DNA from 2 places in the Marinomonas sp. PE14-40 genome. Region 1 is predicted to be linked to the other one. Evidence: predicted binding sites of a transcription regulator. Region 1 holds the regulator's gene; the other holds the start of a gene.

Region 1 (7,494 bases):
ATGAATTTGAAGATACTACCACTGAAATAAGCTTGTGCTCGGGATCTAGAGTTGTGATCGCATCTGACGGTGTTTTGGAGATGTGTAACGATGAAGGTATTATGCTAGGCGATGAACAGTTTAAATCGATACTTGCTGAGCAAGAAAACACTATTTCGGTAGATAATTATCAGTCTGCTTTGATAGAGCGTTTATTGTCGTATCAAGGGGCAGCTGAGCAGCTTGATGATATAACCTTGCTTTCTATCAATACCTAAAGATAACCAAGTATTGTTTGGTTATCTTTATCTTTTAATACTTACTTTTTCTTGTTTTTACTCTTGCCTGCTTTCTTTTTGTTATTAGCGGTTTTCTTGTTGTGGCTTGGCTTATTTACCTTCTTCTCTGGCTCTGTTCTAAGAGCAAGGTAAAGATCGGTTACAACTTCTGGGATTTGTTCGATACAAGATTGAGTTAACTTTTGGTTACTTTTTATTTGGCTAACTTCTTCATCTTCAAAAAGGTCGGAAGCAACCATGAAAGGAAGAAGTAGCTCTGCTATAGCGTCTTCTTTATCGTTTTCAAACCAAAACCTTTCAGTTAAAAATACGCCTTCCATAAAGCCAGAGGCCCACTCTTGTAATTCACTTAATTCTTCAGGGCTATCTGCTAAAGCAAGTTCACAAGGGATAATGAATTCATCTTCAGACTCTAGTTCTTTTTGAATATCTAAATGAAGTCGTTCTAGAAGCGTTATGATTTGCTTTTCTTGTTTTTCATTTGAAAAGCTTGGAGCTTGCTCAAAAATAATTTCCATCCAGTTTTTAGGAGGGTAAGCTGCTGGACAGATACTTAATGCAGTTAAAAAGCCATGCGCCATGACAAAATTTTGGCACTCTTCGTGAACCGAATCTGATTCTAAAAAGTCTTCTAATGTTTCAAGTTCTAAATCATCAAGTGGTTGATGTGACATTTTTTAATCCTACAAAAATAATGACGCATATTTTAACTAAAAGATGTTTGAAAATCGATGCGAAAATAATGACTTTGTAAGATAATCATCCGTCTATGAAAATGATTAAAGAATTATTAGAAAAATTTGGCCATCAGAGCTTTCTGCCGCTTCAAGAAGAGGCGATTAAAGCTATTGTTGATGGACAGGATTTGTTATTAATTTCGCCAACAGGTGGCGGTAAGTCACTTGTTTATCAGTTACCTGCGTTGAGGCTGGAAGGTGTTGCTGTCATTGTTTGCCCTTTGTTAGCGTTAATGACACAGCAAGTAGAGAAGCTCAAATCAATCGGTATTAAGGCTGAATTTTTAAACTCAACCTTAAATCCAGGTGAGCAAGATGATTTATCCTATTCTCTAAGGGGTCATTCAATCGATTTACTATTTTTGTCGCCCGAAAAATTACTGCAGCCATCTGTTATTGGTTTATTAGAACACACTAAAGTTTCTTTTTTTGCTATTGATGAGGCGCATTGTATTTCCCAGTGGGGTCAGGGGTTTAGGCCGGAATACGGAAGTCTCGGCTTAATCCGCGAGAAATTTCCAAGTACACCTATTGTTGCCATGAGTGGCAGTGCAGATGCAAAAACTCAATCAGAGATTCTGAGGTCATTATCTTTAAACTCTCCGAAAGTTCTTCAACATAGTTATAACCGGGAAAACATTGAAATAACAATTTCCCAAAAGCGATTGGCAAACAAACAATTATTAAACTTCATTAATCAAGATGCACTGCTTGGATCAGGTATTGTTTACTGCCGCTCACGACGTAAAGTTGAAGAATTAAGTGCTTGGCTTAATGGACAGGGGGTCTCTAGCCTTTATTTTCATGCAAATGTTGCAGACAAAGATAAAGAGAAAAACCTCAAGTTATTCTCCGAAGGCGATAATATTGTAATGGTTGCAACGTCAGCTTTTGGCATGGGCGTTGACTTTGATAAGGTCCGTTTTGTGGCGCATATGGATCTTCCGAATAGTGTTGAAAACTACTATCAGGAAATAGGAAGGGCAGGGCGTGATGGTCGACCTGCAAGGGCATTACTGCTATATGGCTTGCAAGATATGTTAAAGCTCTTGCAGTTTGAGATGGAAGTGAATTTTTCATCTGAATCGGATTGGAAACGAACATTAGGTTTTTGTAAAATTTTAGAGGCAAGAGGTTGTCGCAGACAAAGTCTCTTAACGCATTTTGATGAAACAATTCCTAAATGCGGAAATTGTGATAGATGCAAAAATAAAGAAGTGGAGCAAAATGTAACCATTGCTGCTCAGAAATTTTTATCTTTATTACATAAGACTAAAGGAGTCGTCTCTATTGGTGTTCTTATTCAAATATTAATGGGTAAGAAAACCAAGGCAGTTTTTTCTTGCATGGGACAGGATATGAGTTTGTTTGGTAAGGGAGAGGAGCTCAATGAAATCAGTTGGAAAAAGTTAGCACGCTACCTGATTGCTAATGAATATATATTGGTTCATCAGTTTTCTCCTTTTCAACTCGCTCTTCAAGAGAAATCGAAAGCCATACTGAAATCTGAAGTACAGGTGGTTATAAATGATGATTACTTTTATTCAAATCATGAGGTTTTACCTATGGCTGAATATAAAAAGAAGTTAATTCAATGGCACGCTAATGCGGGTGTTGACGTTTTCACAGTTAAACAACTTGATCTCGTTGCGCAGCATAGGCCTAAAACCTTGGCGGCGATGAGTCGATTGACGGGTCTTGCTAAACATGTGCTTGAGCCACTGTCACCACCAATCTATGACGTAGTAAAAATAAGTGTGCCGAACTAATGTATAGAAAGGAGTTTGAAGAAGCGGCGACTAATGCGGTATTGGAGTCCTTTAATAGAGCTAACCAGTACTTTGAAACCGACGTTGAAATGGTCTCGATTAAATTTAACCAAAGGGGCTCGGCGGCAGGTACTGCATACTTACAACGTCATGAAGTAAGATTTAATTATGATATGTATCTTCAAAACCCTAATGAATTTCTTTCTACTGTCGTGCCGCATGAAATAGCACATATATTTGTTTATCAACTCTTTGGTCCAAAAGTTAGGCCTCATGGTAAAGAGTGGAAGAGTGTGATGATGAATGTTTTTAATTTAGCACCAAATCGTACTCATAACTTTGACGTTAAGGCGCCAGCGAAAAGTTTTCTGTATTTGTGTGACTGTATGGAGCATGCCTTAACAATCAGGCGCCATAATCGAATTCTCAAAGGGGCTGAGTATCAGTGCAGAAAGTGCAGAGCTAAATTAAGGAAAAAGTAAAATTGTTCCTATATCAAGCAGATATTAATTTGATATGAATCATTATTAAGGTATTATCTTGGCAAAATTTATCGCTATGTTTGCTTGGAGATGATATGAATAACACACTTAAACTTTTTGCTGGGTTTGCTATGGGATTGGCAACAGCTGTAATGGCTAACTTTGCGCCTATGATAGTACCTGCAATGCTGGCTGTCATTGCTGCAGCGGTTATTATCGATTCTCTAGGGATCAACAAGCAAGCTTAAGCTTAAAAAGAGCTAACCCTGTTAGCTCTTGTTTCACCCTGTAATTTCCTACCGATTAAAAAATTCGTCATATTTCCCTAATAGATTCAATTAATTGGATGCGATGGAATTGTTACTGTTGTAGAATGTCGCTATTTGTAATTATGTGAAAGTAGCAATGGATTTATCAACACGCCCGAAAGAAAAAACCGAACTTAATAAGCTTCATAAACGCTTAAGAAGGCTAACCGGACAAGCAATCGCCGACTTCAATATGATAGAAGATGATGACAAGGTCATGGTTTGTTTATCTGGGGGTAAAGACTCTTATACTATGTTGGAGATATTAAGAAATCTTCAAGCAAGTGCTCCGATAGAGTTTAGTATTGTTGCTGTTAACTTGGATCAAAAACAACCTGGTTTTCCTGAACATATTTTGCCTGAATATTTGTCATCAATTGGTGTTGATTATCATATTCTAGAGCGTGACACCTATAGTATTGTTAAAGAGCTTGTACCTGAAGGTAAAACGACATGTGGCTTATGTTCACGTTTAAGACGCGGTTCTTTATATGGTTTTGCGGATGAAATCGGTGCAACTAAAATTGCGCTTGGGCATCATAGAGATGATATCTTAGAAACTTTGTTTTTAAATATGTTTTTTGGTGGGAAAATTAAATCCATGCCGCCTAAATTGTTAAGTGATGATGGTCGTCATATGGTAATTAGACCACTTGCATACTGTAAAGAAAAAGATATTGAGACTTTTTCTGAAATAAAGGAATATCCGATTATTCCGTGCAATCTTTGTGGTTCACAAGAAAATTTACAGCGTCAGGTTATCAAAAATATGTTACAACAATGGGATAAAGAATATCCCGGTCGTACCGATACGTTGTTTACAAGTATGCAAAATATCGTACCGTCGCATATGGCAGATACAAATTTATTTGATTTTAAAGATTTATCTATTAGTCCAGATGCCTTAGATAAATTAAATATAATTTCACTATAGGATATATTGATGAGTTTTAATAAATATGCAATTACTTTTGCGCTTGGTTTGTTAAGTGTTGGAGCAAATGCTTCAAGTGTTTCAGGTACTCTATCTGATGATACGGCTAAATTAAATGCGTCTTTAAGCATAGATCCTGTTGAGATTGAAGCGGGTGCTTTGTATTTATCTGAAGGCGGTAAATCTGGTTATGTTGGCGTAATGATTGTTGATAAGGCTGACCCTATTGAAGTCGGCGTTGGTGCAAGATTGCGTGCAGTAGAGGGTGATCTAGGTGCTAACGATTCAGGTTACGGTGTAGGATTAGGTGGTTATTATCGTTACATTATTCCACAAGCTAACCGTGTAAGCATATATGCATCTGGTTATTACTACCCAGGGCTTTTCACCTATGGAGATATGAAAAGACAGCACGAAGCTGATTTGAGAGTGGAATATTTTGCAACACGTAATGCAAGAGTTTATTTTAGCTATAGTGTTGTAAAAACTGAATTTAATGATCATAGTGAAAAGTATACTTTGGATGAGGGTGTGCACATTGGAGTAGCAGCTTACTTCTAGGTGTGACTAAAACAGAATCAAAAAAAAGGGCGCTAAATTAGCGCCCTTTTTTTATTCGCCTTCAAAGGCGCAGAGACTATAAACGGGTATCTCTAAGTCACTAATAATCTGACTGCCTTTTAAATCAGGTAGGTCAATAATAGCTGCAACTTCTTTGATGTTAGCGCCTTGTGATTTTAATAGGCTGATAGCAGCGCAAAGCGTGCCACCAGTCGCTATTAAGTCGTCAAAGAGTAATACTTGATCACCCTCAGATACAGCACCTTCTTGAATCTCTAGCTCTGCTTCTCCGTACTCAAGCGCATACTTTTGTGAAATAGTTGCACCTGGTAGTTTGCCTTTTTTGCGCACAAGAATTAGAGGCTTTTGCAGCTCATAAGCAAGAATAGAAGCGATAAGAAAGCCACGAGCATCAATGCAGGCAATGTGGCTTATATCAGTTGCTATATACCTATGAATATAAGCATCAACAACCATTCTCAAACCCTTAGGGTCTGAGAAAATTGGAGTGATGTCTCTAAAACTAATACCTTCTTTAGGCCAGTCTTCAACTGTTTGTATTAAAGATTTTATGTAAAAATCATCGTAAAGCATTATATCGCCTTGTGTTAGCTATCAAATACTTTCAATTTTATCACAATCTTCTGACATGCCGATTAGTTTTTGCATTTGATCTAGATCGATAATGCTAATTTCTTTGCCATCAACTTGAATCATGCCGTTTTTTTGAAAACGTGTGATTACTCGACTAACGGTTTCAACTGCTAAACCAAGATAATTGCCGATTTCACCACGAGACATGGCAAGTCTAAATGATGTTGCAGAATAGCCACGTTTTTTAAAGCGCGCACTTAAATTTAGTAATAAAGAAGCGACTTTCTCATCTGCATTTTTTTTACCTAATAGCACCATCATTTGTTGGTCATCACAAATTTTGCGGCTCATCACTTTAAAAAGTTGATGCTTAAGAGTAGGGATCTGTTCAGATAATTGCTCTAAATGAGAAAAAGGAATTTCACACACCGTGGTTGTTTCAAGCGCTTTTGCAGACACTGGATAAATGTTTTTATCTATCCCGCTAAGGCCAAGAAGCTCACTTGGGCAGTAAAAGCCTGTAATTTGCTCTTCACCAGAGTTAGTGATATTAAAAGTTTTAAGTGTGCCGGTACGTACGGCATACACAGATTCGAACTCGTCTCCCTGACGAAATAAAATATCCCCTTTTTTTAGAGGTTTTTTACGTTCAATGATCTGATCCAATCGATTAACATCGTCATCAGCTAAAGAAATTGGCAGGCATAGCGCGCTAAGGCTGCAATTCTGGCATTGAGATGTAAGTTTACTGTTAAATCGAGCGTTGTTAAGAGCTAAAGACATAATGATCTCCCTGAACTTGATCTATGTTTCTAAATTACTTTAGAGTATGAAATTACGTTATTTAAGTATTTATCAAAAGTCATGCAAATGCAGCGGATTAAAAGTCTGCCAGAGTCCGTGACCCTAATATAAGGTATTGGCTCATTTGTTAACTTAATAATGCCGTCTTTCTCTAGTTTTCTAAGCTCTGATAGTTCATTTTTAAAGTAATTTGAAAATACGATATTAAACTCACTCTCAATGTCACTTGAATCTAGTTCAAAGTTGCAAATTAAAGACATAATGACCTTATGTCTTATTTGGTCGTCACGATTACTCATGTATCCCTTCATAATCGCTAACTGACCGCTTTCAATGCTTTTGCGATAATCTTTTGTCGCCGTATGATTTTGAACATATGTTTTGCCTATTTGACTGATAGCTGATGTGCCAAATGCCAATAGGTCACAGTTTGCATGTGTTGTATATCCTTGGAAATTTCGTTTCAACTCTCCTTTATTTTGTGCTTTTGCCAACGCATCCTTGGGTTTGGCGAAATGATCCATTCCTATGTATTGATAGCCTGCACTGGTAAGCATATCGATGCATAATTTAAGAATAGCTAATTTTGTATTTGTGTCTGGTAACTGATCTTCTGGAATCTGTCTTTGAGAAGCAAACCGTTTAGGTAAATGAGCATAGTTAAATACTGAAATCCTATCAGGATCAAGTTTGATTACTTGATTAAGGGTTTGTTCAAAGCTTTCAGCAGTTTGATATGGAAGCCCATATATTAGGTCGAAATTGATAGAGTGATAACCTAGTTTACGACTACACTGCATTAGGCTGTCAATTAATTCGTAGCTTTGTATGCGATTAATAGTAGTTTGGACTCGTTTGTCAAAATCTTGAATGCCATAGCTAAGGCGGTTAAAGCCGAGTTCTCTTAGTGCTGACAGCTTTTCTTGGCTAACTTCTCTTGGGTCAACCTCTATGCTGTATTCACCTTCATCATCGGGAAGTAAATTGAACTCTTGCTTGATGTAGTTAATCAATTTTTTAAAGGCAT
Region 2 (7,494 bases), 1.9 Mb from region 1:
CACCGGTCACAACATATTGAACGCCAAGATCTTCTCCAATACGTGCAACATCTGTTAAAGAGCCATCTGGATTGGTGGATGTGGGAGCATTAATAAGGTCAGGGTAAATTTGTATATTTGTTGCGGCTAACGCGTGCAAGAAGCCTTGTTTATTTATTTCATTAACTAGGTCTCTAGGCATGAGTCTAGGGACATTATGAATTGAGCCTAGATTGGCCTGTTGCGGAGTTTGTAGTGCAAAGCTGGTGATACCCACTGATTTTCTATAAAGATTGGTCGCGCCATTGCTGCAAATGTGTTCAGGGGTGACTTCGGCTGCAACAACGACAGTGAGTATGTCATTTTTGCGCTCTTCTTTAAGGATGTTTGTGCTTTGGGTTATCCCTGTTCCTCGTACTGAGCTTGCGGACTCAACTTCGCCGTTTGCGAAAGTGTCTTCACTAATAACACGGGCATTTGCTTGTAAAACCGCTTGTTTTAATGCCTGCTCTGTTGCTCTGTATCTGGCATCGGCTAAATCTTCGTTATATATAATTGCTTGTCCCGTTGCTTCAATCATTTGTGATGAAGCAAGCTGGGAGCAGAGTAAAAAGCTAGTCGCGATAATCTTTTTAAGCATGGAGTCGACTACTCAACAGAATAAAAATTAGTCGTCGTTGATCTCACTTGAGGGCTTGTTTGGCTTTGATATTGGCTAATGCCATTATTTAAGTTGCTATAGCCCATTTGACATGCGGGATTATTAGAGATTGTTGCTGGGTTTTGAACACACTGTTGAAAGTTTTCTTGCAAAGCCATTTCAACAATAGTTTCAAAGCTGCCGTCTTCTAGTTCTCTTTGAGAAACAACTTTAGCTCCCATCAAATAGGCATCAACAAATGTTTGTAGCTCATCGTGGGCTGTCATCATGCTTCTTAGGGAGCTCGAACCTCTTAATTTAAGGCCGTAAACACGTTCGGATAGGTTTCTGTAGGCGTCTAATTTTGAACCACGCAAAGTCAGTAATCTGATTTGTGGTCGAGATAGTTTCTTACTCACCATAGGGGCGGCGTAACCTGTTGCACTGATGACAATTGGTTGAGGTGCTTGTTGTACCACAAGTTGTTGCGCAGGAGCGGCTGCTAAGCCTTTAGTTGCATAAGTCGGTTGAGCGAAGCTATTTGTTGTTGGGGTTGGATTGCTGGCATTACATGGAGCTATGCCTGAACATGAGCCAGCGCTCGATACTCGACAGCCTGCCAAAATAACACAGGTACCGATTAATGCCGCATAGAGCAGACTAGATCTCATTCTCTTCTCCTAATTAGTGCTTTTGATCTGAGTGACTTTATTTTTCAGTCACAACACTGATGTTTGAATTTGCTATAACTCTAATGCATTAATTATGCCTAATTAATTTTGAATGGTGAACTCTTGATCCTATCTTGCTTATTCTAAGCTTCGCTTAATAGCGAGATGGTTGGGTGGTGATTGATTTTTTCGATGCTTGAGTTTTTGTTAATGCTCTTTCATAATGCTGTATAAATATACAGTTAAACGGTGTTTCTATGCGTAAAATTATACATATAGATGCAGATTGCTTCTTTGCAGCGGTAGAAATGCGTGATGACCCTGCATTGAGGGAAGTGCCTTTAGCCATAGGTGGGCAGGCAAATGCGAGAGGTGTCATTGCTACTGCAAATTATGCGGCAAGGGAATACGGGGTGCGTTCGGCTATGTCTTCCGCTAAGGCGGTAAGTTTATGTCCCAATTTAGTTTTAATAAGGGGCAATATGGAAAAATATCGCCTAGCGTCGCGGCAGATGCATGCCATCTTTCAAGATTATACTTTAAAAATTGAACCGCTATCTTTAGATGAAGCCTATTTGGATGTGACAGATTGCTCTCTATGTTATGGCAGTGCGACTTTAATTGCAGAAGAGATTCGCCAGCGAATATTTGAGGCGGTAGGAATAACTGTTTCTGCGGGTATTGCTGTGAATAAATTTCTAGCCAAAGTGGCCAGTGATTGGAATAAACCCAATGGTCAGTTCGTGGTAGATCCAAGTCAGCAGGAAGATTTTGTTCGGTCGATTCCAGTAAAGTGTATTCATGGGGTTGGGAGAGTGGCTCAAGAAAAGTTAGCCAAACTAAATGTAGAAACTTGTGAAGAGTTGCAAAAGGTAGATTATTTTTTATTGTCGCAGCAGTTTGGTAGTTGGGCGTATCGTTTGCAGCAGCTGTCTTATGGTGTTGATAATAGATCTGTTAAGAGTCACTCTGTGCGTAAAAGCATTTCTGTTGAGACGACTTTTGCTGAAGATCTAAAAGGGGTTGCGGCTTGTGAGGCAAAATTACCTGATTTGTTGCGAGAGTTGGGGCGACGGATTAAAAGCAAAAAAGGCTTGGCGCAACTGGGTAAATATTATTTGAAACTTAAGTTTTCTGATTTTCAACAAACCACGATTGAAACCGCTTATGTAGCAGGTGATGAACTTGCTTTTTTCACTGATTTGCTGAGAGAGGCTTATGCTAGGCGTCAGATGCCAGTTAGGCTAATTGGTGTTGGCTATAGGTTAAAAGCAGTGTCTGAAAAGCAGTTGACCTTGTTTTAGGTGGAAGCTTTAAGTGAAAAACTGAGTATTTAGCTTAAATGAGTAGGTCTCAAAAAAACTGGGAAAAAAGAGGAGAGCGACTATAGTTTATCAAGGATGATGCGAACATGCCTAGAAGCACAGCTGTCTTTATCATAAAATTTAATAGCGAGCCTTAGCGAAACCTAAAGAGTTAAGTTATTGACTGTGAATTACTTTTTAAATTTTAGTGTTTAGCTATCTACTGACAGTTCTCAAAGCTTGGTATTGGGTTAGTTGCACCATCCCTAATTTTTTGGAGGTGGTTAATGATGAATATACAGGCCTTAACCTGGAACCAGTTGCAGCAAAGTGTTTTTACCACTGATCAAGCTTCTCTCATTCCTAGATTACGCTTTGATGTTGAACAGACCTTAAAGTCTTTATATGCGGATGTCTCTCTAAGTGATCACTTAGAGGATCTTTATTTGCCTTTTGCCCATTGGATAGCGCAACTAGCGCAACCAAGGTCCCATCCTTTAGTTATAGGTATGGGTGGGGTACAAGGTTGCGGAAAAACTGTGTTTACCACAGTGTTAAGTCATGTTTTATACAAGGCATACGATAAAAAAACCATAGTATTAAGTATCGATGATTTCTACAAAACACGAGTTGAGCGAGAACATATGGCGCGAGATGTCCATCCTATGTTTATGACTCGTGGTGTACCTGGGACACACGATCTTGCCTTGATAAATAATATATTAGATAGGTTGGCAGATCTTAAGGCTGGAGAGGTGATGCGCTTGCCTTGCTTTGATAAGTCCACTGATGAAAGGCGGCATGTTAAAGATTGGCAAGAGGTTGAAGGGCCGATTGATGTCATATTATTTGAAGGCTGGTGTGTTGGTATGCCTGAACAAAAGCAATCTTTAGTTGATCCTATTAATCAGCTTGAAAAAGATTTGGATATAGAAGGTGTTTGGCGGCAGCAAGTTAACCAGTACTTAGAAGAAGATTATAAACAATTGTTTGCGCGTATTGAGTTGATGTTATGGATGCAGGCGCCAAATTATGATGTTGTTTATGACTGGCGTAATAAGCAAGAAAGGTTATTAGAGGAACATTTATTAGATATACATGGTGATGGTTTAAATAAAATAGATCTTACTGTTATGTCTGATGATGAGCTTAAGTCCTTTATGCAGTATTACGAACGACTTACTAAGCATATGATGTCTGTTATGCCGGATAAGGTAGATGTATTACTGAAGCTTGACGAACAACAAACTGTTACTAAGGTGCAGTTCCCAACACATCATTAAAACTTTTTATTGATTAGAGGGTTTTAAAGTAAATTATGCTAGGCTATCGAGCTTTGTTCGATAGCCTTTTTTATTGTTTTATGGAGATTTGCCTTGTCTAAAACGCTTGAATTTTTAACGTTAGAAACGACTCATCAAGTAGATGCTGCCGTGATCTGGTTACACGGGTTAGGGGCAGATGGTAATGATTTTAAAGCAATTGTACCTTCTTTAAATTTACCACAAAGTGCCGCTATTCGTTTTATCTTCCCGCATGCGCCAATGCGTCCTGTTACTATCAATGGTGGTATGCCGATGCGAGCTTGGTACGACATTCTAGAAATGTCACTAGAGCGTAAAGTTGATATGGCTAATATTGATGAGTCTGTGGATCAGATTACTCAATTGATAGAGTTTCAAATTGAAAAGGGTGTTCCTGCAGAGCGTATTTTGGTTGCTGGTTTTTCGCAGGGTGGCGTGATTGCCTACCAAGTAGGGTTGTTAGGTAAGTATAAATTAGCTGGTATCATGGCTTTGTCGACTTACTTGGCTGATGCTAATTTAATCCCGGAGGCGACAGATTCGGTGAATGGGCAAACCCCTTTACTTATTCATCATGGTACACAGGATCCGGTTGTACCTTATGAATTGGCGGTTCGCGCTCATGGTGAACTGGAGAATAAGGGTTACCAAATAGAGAAGGCCTCTTATTCAATGCCTCATTCTGTATGCCCTGAACAGGTTGTTGATATTTCTCGATGGATACAGAAGGTATTTTCAATAAATTAAGTTTGAATTTCACGTTAGGGGTTTTCTGATTTAAATCAAGAAAGTGCTCAGATGCTGGTCTGGTCAAAAAAACAATTGATTTATGTCATTAACTGTTTAGGGGATAGGCACATAATTGCTCTTAATTATAAAGGAGAGCAGTTATGTTTTTAGACTCTGTTGTTGTTTCAGGTTTGATTATTGTTGGGCTAATGGTGGCATTTTTTGTTGGTTTTGGTTATGTCGGTTATAGAAAGTATAAGAAAGAAGTTAAGTAATCAAATCTTAACGTCTTATTTCAAAAATTAGAATTCAATTGATGATTGAATGAGTTTTCTGTTGGCATAGTTGAATTCTAATTCCCTTCCTTCTGTTTTAATTCCGTTTTTATTGTTTGGCAGTTAATTCTTATCTTCTTGATTGTCGGATTCACTTGATTCCCTCATAATATCGCCTTTAAAAAGGTGCTTAGCGCCTGTATCCACGCTTTATCGAGGCTAATATGTCTACTACTAGTGTTATTCTTGCCATCATTTTTGGCGTTCTTGTTATTGCGGCTCTTGCTTGGGTCATTTCTCGTCAGCTTAAGCTAGATAATAAGCGGAAAGTAGAAATGAAAGAGGCTGAGAAAAACATACTAGAGGGTCGTAAAAAACGCATTGAAAGCATTCATGTACTGCTTAAAGTGGTTGGATCTGAAGACTTAGGTTGGATGGAAGCTAGTATAAGAGTGAAAACCTTGTTAGATCAGTTAAGCTTGGATTTGTCAGAGCATGAAACAATTGGTGTGTTTTATAAGGTATATGCTGAAACTGAGCATATCCCAACTCATGAAGGTTGGAATGATTTACCCAAAGATGCTCGTAGAAAATTCAGAATGGAAATGATGAAGTGTGAAGCACGATATCAAGATGACTTAGAGCAAGCTAAGGTCGCTCTGCTTGAGTATCCTTTGAAATAGTTTTTGGAGGTTGGGGAGTGTAAATGCTGGCCTTCGTTGGACTTGTTCTTATTGTCTTTAGTTTGTTTGCTTTGGTTTTTTACTTCTTTTATAAGTTTAGATCCAGTATGCCCTATTATCGGGTTGATCGCAGTTATTGTTGTTTTTTGCTTCAGCATGCCATTACTGGGGATCTTCCTTGCACTGATTGGTACTTGTTTATTGGTGCCGTTAACCTTACCTCAGAAGAGTTAGAGCTGCTTCGTTTAGCTTGCATTGAAATAGATGAGGATTACTCAAAGGAAAGTGTGATGGTGAATGGTAAGATGTGTATGAGGTTTAGTGCTGAGGGTAAACGTGAGTTAGGGGTTCTCTTGAAAGGGATCAGTGCCTAAAGCTTTTTGTTTAAGTTAGTGTTTACTTGAATTGATGTTTGTCTAAGTTTTGGAAGTTTTCATGTCTCGTTATCGTCCACCTATGCCGCCTAAATCCGCTTATATCACAAAAGAAGGGGCGCAAAAGCTGACTGCAGAATTAAAGTATCTGTGGAAGGAAAAGCGACCTCAAGTGACAGAAAGTGTTCGAGAAGCTGCTGCTCAAGGAGATAGGTCAGAAAATGCTGAATATATATATGGAAAAAAGCAGCTAAGAGAAATTGACCGAAGAGTGCGCTATTTAGAAAAACGTCTCGAAGCCTTTACTGTGGTTGATCGTTTGCCAGAGGATCAATCTAGTGTTTATTTTGGTGCCTGGGTGACTTTGGAGGATGATGAAGAAAATATCAAACATTTTCGAATCGTTGGTCCTGATGAGCTAGATCATGACGCCCGCTATATTAGTATCGACTCTCCTATGGCGAAGGTGCTACTTAAAAAGCATGAAGGGGATGAAATAGAGCTTAAACTTGCTTCAGGATTGATGAACTATACTGTTGAGGAAATTGAGTATAAGGCAATTCCATAATGCAATTACGCTTTGGTATGGCGCAATGGCAGCATCCTGCTTGGGTGGCTTGGCTGTACTCACATCAAGGTGCAAATAATCGGCGTTTGAGTGAATATGCAAAGTTCTTTGATACGGTTGAGGTCGGGAGTAGTTTTTATGCTGACTTAACGCAAGATCAACTGCAGGTGTGGTTTGAACAGGTGCCTGATGACTTTCGTTTTGCATTTAAATTACCTCAATCTATTACGCATCGACTTGGCGTTTCTGATGAGGGCCAAGTGGTTAATAGTCTCACTAACTTCTGTGAATTACTGAGGCCGTTTTCTACTAAGCTGGGTCCTTGTATGATGCAGTTTCCTGAGGATGTCTCTCCTTTGTATTTTTCTAAAATTGAAACTTTATGTCATGCTTGGGATTTGCCAACGTCTTTGTCGGTAGAAGTGCGCAATCAGGCTTTTTTTAACAAAGAGGAGGAAGAGTCTGAGTTTCTAAGGTTGTTAGCAGGTAATCGGCATAATCGTGTGATAATGGATTCTCGCCCTGTATTCTCGACAGAAGCTTATTGTGAGAGCCTGTTAGATGCTCAGAAGAAAAAGACAAGGGTGCCATGTCATCCAATTGCAACTGGCCATAGTCCAGTAGTGAGGTTTATTGGGCATCCGGATTTACCTTTAAATGATATCTATCTTGATCAATGGGCAAAAAAATTAGTGCAGTGGTTGCTTGAAGGGCGTGAGCCTTATGTATTTGTTCACTCGTCTGATAATGTTGCTGCGCCTTTGTTGGCGGTGACGCTTGAGCAAAAAATAGCGGCGTTATTGCCTGCTTATATCCCAATACTTAACTTACCTAGTAAACCTGAGCAGTCTTTATTGCTTTGATTTAATAAATGAATGACCCTGGGGAAATAACCTATGTACTCTCTTGTGTTTTATGTGCCTGAATCTCATCTTGAAGAAGTAAAAGAGGCTTTGTTTTATGTGGG

What was found. The regulator FNR, encoded in region 1, switches genes on or off when oxygen is low (the NO sensors DNR and NnrR bind a similar motif). The targets are predictions, from matches to a motif close to TTGATNTANATCAA.
Region 2: a site for FNR is predicted at 4,721-4,734, ahead of ccoM (cytochrome c oxidase subunit CcoM). Genes of this name have one in related genera too.

Annotation. Positions count from the first base shown of each region.
Region 1 covers NZ_CP130700.1:1,011,134-1,018,627, reverse strand. The annotation lists gene Q0A08_RS04655 (SpoIIE family protein phosphatase) at 1-257, shown strand, start outside; gene Q0A08_RS04650 (YecA family protein) at 299-952, opposite strand; gene Q0A08_RS04645 (RecQ family ATP-dependent DNA helicase) at 1,048-2,784, shown strand; gene Q0A08_RS04640 (SprT family zinc-dependent metalloprotease) at 2,784-3,266, shown strand; gene Q0A08_RS04635 (hypothetical protein) at 3,362-3,514, shown strand; gene ttcA (tRNA 2-thiocytidine(32) synthetase TtcA) at 3,672-4,508, shown strand; gene Q0A08_RS04625 (YfaZ family outer membrane protein) at 4,518-5,069, shown strand; gene Q0A08_RS04620 (adenine phosphoribosyltransferase) at 5,121-5,663, opposite strand; gene fnr (fumarate/nitrate reduction transcriptional regulator Fnr) at 5,685-6,446, opposite strand; gene hemN (oxygen-independent coproporphyrinogen III oxidase) at 6,476-7,494, opposite strand, start outside.
Region 2 covers NZ_CP130700.1:2,908,527-2,916,020, reverse strand. The annotation lists gene Q0A08_RS13575 (flagellar assembly protein T N-terminal domain-containing protein) at 1-619, opposite strand, end outside; gene Q0A08_RS13570 (LPP20 family lipoprotein) at 628-1,290, opposite strand; gene dinB (DNA polymerase IV) at 1,548-2,594, shown strand; gene Q0A08_RS13560 (hypothetical protein) at 2,882-3,877, shown strand; gene Q0A08_RS13555 (alpha/beta hydrolase) at 3,971-4,645, shown strand; gene ccoM (cytochrome c oxidase subunit CcoM) at 4,789-4,902, shown strand; gene Q0A08_RS13545 (DUF2489 domain-containing protein) at 5,127-5,585, shown strand; gene Q0A08_RS13540 (hypothetical protein) at 5,609-5,959, shown strand; gene greB (transcription elongation factor GreB) at 6,021-6,527, shown strand; gene Q0A08_RS13530 (DUF72 domain-containing protein) at 6,527-7,390, shown strand; gene Q0A08_RS13525 (NGG1p interacting factor NIF3) at 7,424-7,494, shown strand, end outside.